Regions from separate parts of the Peribacillus aracenensis genome, predicted to be linked through region 1. Evidence: riboswitches for the same ligand, from Rfam matches in the RefSeq annotation. Region 1 holds a riboswitch; the other holds the start of a gene.
What was found. A riboswitch is a leader RNA that binds a small molecule or an ion and turns the genes downstream of it on or off. The one in region 1 is predicted to bind cobalamin.

Region 1 (3,148 bases):
CCTTGACTCTTGACAGTGCTTCCATTGCCATTTCAAAGGAAGCTGGCTTCTTTTCAGGTGCTTTTGTAAGTAATCCAACTCCTCCAGAGGATTCGGTGAAGGCTTCTTGATCTAATGCCCACGGTTCCGCTTCTTTTTGCAGACGCTGATGCGGCCTCAATGGTTGCTTTTCCGAATTCAATGTATATTTCCTCTGATAGCCTCTTGGTGTAATGATTTTGTCATCATATAAAAAGGTGGATGAATTACCAATAATGACGGTGGTCAACATTCCAATATCGTGGTTCAACATCTCTTTTAAATTGGTTATGACAATATCCTGCCTATCGCGATAGGCACTTTTCACCAACCCGACAGGTGTATCGGGCGAACGGTAGCGAAGGAGAATGTTCTGTGTTTCAACAATTTGCCTCGTCCGCCTGCCACTGCGCGGATTATACAGGGCAATGACAAAGTCCGCCATTGCAGCTGCTTCAACCCTTTTAGCGATCAGTTCCCAAGGAGTTAAATGATCACTGAGGCTGATTGTACACGAATCGTGCATGACTGGTGCCCCAAGTAAAGATGCACAAGAGTTGATTGCAGAAATGCCAGGAATGACTTCAATGCCCACTCCAGTTTCTTCTTTCCAGCCTTTTTCAATCAATACTTCATAAACCAACCCAGCCATCCCGTAAACCCCAGCATCCCCGCTGGAGATTACCGCAACTTTCTTACCCAGCTCCGCTTGTTTCACTGCTTCCTGAGCACGTGATACCTCTTCAGTCATCCCCGTACTAATAATCGTTTGATCAGTAAGCAGTCCCTGAATGAGTTCAACATAAGTTTTATAACCAATGATGTAGTCACTTTCTTGAAGGGCTTCGACAGCACGTTTGGTAATGTGCTCAAAATTCCCAGGTCCAAAGCCCACGACGAATAATTTACCGTTTGTACTCATTAAGACATCTCCTTTTACGCTTTGTTCTTTGAAATACCCGTATGAGCAGGAAAATTGGGATTGGATATCATTTCCCCATCATTGAATTGGTAGATCATTTGTGGAACAAACTCCCCATCATCGATATGGCTGACAATTTGGCGGCCGAAATCAGGCGTCTCCACTCGATACCAGTTTCCTTGAGGATAGGCAATCACAACGCAGGCATCTTTACATCTTCCGTTACACCGTGTCCTCGTTGTATGGATTTTCATGTCCAGTCCTTTGGAAGTAATTTCATCGCGAATCGCCTGGGTTACTTCTTCCCCGCCCTTTTTCATACAGCTGCTTCCATTACAAATCAACAGATGTGTATTTGTACCCATTAAGTTCCAAGTAGTCATCTTCTTCCTCCTGCGTTCAGGGAAAAGGCAAAATAAAAAACCTTAACATAAGAGTCAAGGTTTAAAAAAACTATATGGATGAGGAGCCCCAGGCAAGAATGCCCAATCTCCTAAAATCGTCATAGTCCTTCTACCTTTCCCTCCGAAAAGTATCATGCAATTTTAAAAGCAGGTTTCCTGGCTTACGCTTCATTTTACCTTGTCCCTTCCCGGCAACAATGCCAGTGGCTATCGACAATTTCATCAGCGTTTACAGTAGCGGGGGCTGCATCGGTCTTTCACCGATTTCCCTATTATCCCTTGTATATTCACACAAGGGCACTTTTAAAATGAAATATTTGGTTTTATTATACATTTCTAACTAACTTTATCTATCATATAACAACTTTATCAAAATTCAATAGTTTATTCCGACTGTTTAGAAAAGTTTAATAGTGCATATCCTGTCAACAAGCCTTTCCTTGCAACAAACTTAGTCAAAAAAAAAAGATAGTGTAGCTGGAATTATTTCTTTATGGTACACTATACGAGAATTTTCTAAATAATTACATAAGTTTTATGGTGTTGAATTTTTTTGAATTCAGCTTAAAAGGGAAGCCGGTGAAAATCCGGAGCGGTCCCGCCACTGTAAAGGGGAGTCCTATTACTTTAACTAATCCACTGTCAAATGAGATGGGAAGGATGTAATGGGATATTGAACCAAAGCCAGGAGACCTGCCATGAAGCGTGAAACTGTTTCAACCTACGAGGATGGGTGTGCGGATCAGGCAGAAAGGCCCATTGTTGGTTTATGCTGCAAAATTCCTGTTCATTACGCACTTCTTTCCTTTGAAAGAAGTGCTTTTTATGTTGGGCGCGCCTTTCTTCTCAAGTTTGATCAGAAAAATTAAAAGTTTTGAAAGGAGAAAGAATGAAAAAAACCAATTGGAAGACCATTTATTTTGTCATTTTACTGCTTTTCGTCCCAAAACGGGCAATGGCCATGCATATCATGGAGGGCTTTTTACCCATTGAATGGGCTATATTCTGGTGGGCCGTGACGCTTCCATTTTTACTCCTGGGTTACCGGTCCATTAGAACCAAAGTAAGGGAAAACCCAGAAACAAAAATGATGCTTGGACTATCGGGTGCATTTGTATTCATTTTATCCGCCCTAAAGATTCCTTCCGTTACGGGAAGTTCTTCACACCCTACCGGAGTTGGTCTGGGCTCCATTTTATTCGGTCCATTGGCCATGAGTGTCGTTGGCTCCATCGTTCTATTATTTCAAGCCGTTTTACTGGCTCACGGAGGATTGACGACATTAGGGGCCAATGCATTTTCCATGGCCGTTTGCGGACCGCTCATTGCTTACTTCGTCTTCAAGGGCGCAACTAAATTGGGTTGGTCCTTTTCACTTGCCGTGTTCTTGGCTGCTGCTTTTGGAGATTTGGGAACCTATGTGGTAACTTCCATTCAACTTGCTCTTGCTTTTCCATCCGAGGTAGGAGGATTCATGGCCTCTTTCAGTAAATTTGCAGGGATTTTTGCCCTGACCCAAATTCCCTTGGCAATCAGTGAGGGGTTATTGACAGTCGTCGTGATGAATTTCTTAAAAAAATACAATCTAGGCGAATTGAAGTTGCTGCGAGTTTTATCTAAGGAGGCCCGTTAACATGAAAAAAAGTTTACTGCTGCTTTTCCTGGTCGTCGTTCTTGCTACCATACCGTTAATCACGCAACAAGGAACGGAATTTGGCGGTGCCGATGGAGAAGCTGAAGAAGCCATCACTAAAATCCAGCCGGAATACAAGCCATGGTTCAACAGTATTTGGGAGCCGCCAGG
Region 2 (3,148 bases), on a different contig from region 1:
TTTCCCTGACTGTCATCGGTTCGATGAAATGGATGTCGCCATAGATGACTGGTGGTTTTACGCAGCGGGATCCATAGGATTGGACCCAACCCTTTTCCAGAAAGATGAATCCGCCCAACTTATGGCCGAAGTATTCAACCATATCCGTCCGTTCGAATTCCCCGTGAACGAGAACATCCAAACCGATTTCTTCTTGGATTTCAATCCATTTGCCGATTTCTTCGTTAACGAATGCTTCATATTGCTGAGCGGTCCAATCTCCTTTTTTGAATTTCCCGCGTGCTTGTTTAACTTCAAGTGTCTGCGGAAAGCTACCGATTGTAGTCGAAGGAAGGAAAGGCAATTTGAAAAATTCCTGTTGTTTTTGGTAACGCTCTTTAAATGGAATTTGACGGCCGGCGGTCCTGGTTTTAATCTTTTCGACTTTCGATCGTACAGCCCCATGATTCCGAGCATTTGAACTTGCTAACGTTTGAACCGTAGTTTTATTGGCATTGACTTTTTCGGCGATTGCTTCAGAGCCTTGATTATTCCCTTTGACCAAGAGTGTGATTTCCTCAAGTTTCTCGTCAGCGAAAGCAAGGGCCTGTTTCACTTCTTTTGAAAGGGCGGATTCATTACGAACGGTCACTGGGACATGAAGCAGGGAACAAGAGGGCTGAAGCCAGATTTGGTCTTCGGCTACCTTTTTCTTAAGAGTCTCGATCAATTGAATTTTTTTCGATAAATCAGATAGCCAAATGTTTTTTCCGTCAATCACACCTGCAGCAAGCACTTTGTCCTTCGGGAAGCCGAATGCTTCAAGATTACTTAGATTCCTCCCTTTATCATGTACAAAATCAAGACCGATTCCTTGGACTTTTAATTCGATGACTTCTTGGTAGTGTTCCACGGCATCAAAGTATGTTTGTAGCATGATGTTCAGGTTCGGTGCTGCTTCATTCAGCTTTTCATAGAGATAAGTAACAGTTTGCATATCATCCTTGGAAATGGATGAACCAAGAGCAGGTTCATCCATTTGTACCCATTTCACTCCTTCTTGCTCCAACTCCCGCAGGATTTGCGTGTATAGGGGAAGCAAGCTCAGGATGATGCCAGGGATCTCTTGTTTATTGAAGCCTTTGGAAAGGGAGATGAAGGTATAAGGCCCGATCAATACGGGCTTCGTTTCAATTCCTAGTTTTTCCTTGGCTTCCCGGTATGCTTCAAGTGGTTTATTTTCTGTTAAAGTCAGCTGTGGCAGTTTTAATTCAGGGACAATATAGTGATAGTTCGTATTGAACCATTTCGTCATTTCGGAAGCGACTTCATCATTGTTTCCGCGAGCCATTGAATAATATACGGAAAGAGGAACTCTACCGCCTTCATAGGCTGAATAACGTTCAGGAACAAGACCGAACATGACGGACATGTCGAGCATTTGATCATAGAAAGTGAAATCGTTGACAGGAATGATATCAATGCCCCGTTGCTTCTGTTTTTGTAAGTTGCCTAAACGGATTGCTTTTAGTTGTGTCGTAAATTCCGCTTCATCGATTTTACCTGACCAGTAAGCTTCCAATGTACGTTTCCATTCACGATCTTCCCCGATTCGAGGGTAACCCAAACTACTGCTTTTCAAAATTCCCATCCTCCCAATTCATATTATTGAACAATAAAAAAAGCATCCCTAACCGTCAAAAGAGAAAGTTAGAAATGCTTAAAATAAGAGGCATTCAGAATGCCCCTTACAATTATAAGGTCCCTAACACCTCCCTATCTCCCGTAGGTTAAAACAGTGTTGTTGAAATAGGCAGGTCTCCTGACTTAGGGATTATCATTAGCGGCGGGCCTTCCCGATCCGTTGATCAGTGGCATATTGGATGGCGCTAACACTCCCATTACAGTGGCGGGACCGTGCCGGAATTACACCGGACTTCCCTTTTAATCCTAATTAATAATTAGGAACCTATTTCCACATATGAAATTTTACAAAACCTGCCTTTATAAACTGTTTGCAGGTCGAAGATTTTTAAAATAAAAACTATTATAAAAATTTAGGCAATCTTAACATATCCGACCAAAAGGGTCAACATGAGATTCGGGAAAAGAATCCGTTTTTTGAGTGTGTGGGTGATGAGGATAAGGTCTGTTCCTAAAAAAGAATATATTGTTTGGACAGGGAGTATGTATAGAGGGAGTGGCGTATTGAAATGGGGCGTTGGGGATGACTTTCTACATCTTGATTGCAGGAATCATTTTTTGCATGGTGATGAGCATTCGTACGTTATTTCTTGTTGAGTCGGGAGGAAAGAAGTTTTCTCTGGAGGATATGCTGTGGCTTGGCAATTTATATGCGACGATATTGGTTGGATTCGCATTGATTTATTTATTATACGAGCTTCAGAATCATTCGGTGATTCTTGATATGGGCAATAGGCTGGATGGCACTTTCTATGAACAGTTGAAGACTTCCTTTTACTTTAGTGCGATGACGATGTTTTCTGTAGGGTATGGAGATATAGCCCCGATTGGCATAGGCAGGATGATAGCTACCATTCAGGCTTTCATCGGGTATACACTGCCGGCAGCGTTCGTGATTCGGACAGTTATCGATCTGGAACAGAATGATAGGAGGAATAAATGAAAGTTGTGTTTCTTTCGATTATTGGGTACTCTTACCATAATGAAAGAAATGGAGGGTTCAATATGACTGTTAAAATTGGAGAAAAAGCACCTGATTTCAAACTCCCTGCAAACAATGGTGAAATGGTTTCCCTATCGGATTTTAAGGGGAAAAACATTGTTTTATATTTTTATCCAAAAGACATGACGCCAGGTTGCACGACGGAGGCCTGTGATTTCCGGGACCATAATGAGCAATTCGAGGAATTGGACGCGGTCATCATTGGTATCAGCCCAGATCCAGCGGCACGTCATGAAAAGTTCATCGAAAAGCATGGATTGCCTTTTCTGCTGCTGGCTGACGAAAATCATGAAGCGGCTGAATCATTTGATGTTTGGCAATTGAAAAAGAACTTTGGCAAGGAGTATATGGGCATTGAACGTTCAACTTTCCTGATAGATAAGGCTGGTAAGGTAGTCAAAGAATGGCGTAAAGTAAAAGTCAAAGGCCACGTCGAAGAAGCTCTTGAAACTCTTCGCGACC

Region 2: another riboswitch for cobalamin. It lies ahead of metE (5-methyltetrahydropteroyltriglutamate--homocysteine S-methyltransferase); the one in region 1 lies ahead of N0M92_RS13250 ((2Fe-2S) ferredoxin domain-containing protein).

Annotation. Positions count from the first base shown of each region.
Region 1 covers NZ_JANZMJ010000011.1:94,132-97,279, forward strand. Annotated here, with positions in the region: gene cobJ (precorrin-3B C(17)-methyltransferase) at 1-940, opposite strand, end outside; gene N0M92_RS13250 ((2Fe-2S) ferredoxin domain-containing protein) at 955-1,323, opposite strand; cobalamin riboswitch at 1,474-1,664, opposite strand; cobalamin riboswitch at 1,866-2,059, shown strand; gene N0M92_RS13255 (hypothetical protein) at 2,043-2,213, shown strand; gene N0M92_RS13260 (energy-coupling factor ABC transporter permease) at 2,234-2,977, shown strand; gene N0M92_RS13265 (energy-coupling factor ABC transporter substrate-binding protein) at 2,979-3,148, shown strand, end outside.
Region 2 covers NZ_JANZMJ010000029.1:64,077-67,224, forward strand. Annotated here, with positions in the region: gene metE (5-methyltetrahydropteroyltriglutamate--homocysteine S-methyltransferase) at 1-1,630, opposite strand, end outside; cobalamin riboswitch at 1,775-1,967, opposite strand; gene N0M92_RS22555 (potassium channel family protein) at 2,207-2,626, shown strand; gene bcp (thioredoxin-dependent thiol peroxidase) at 2,689-3,148, shown strand, end outside.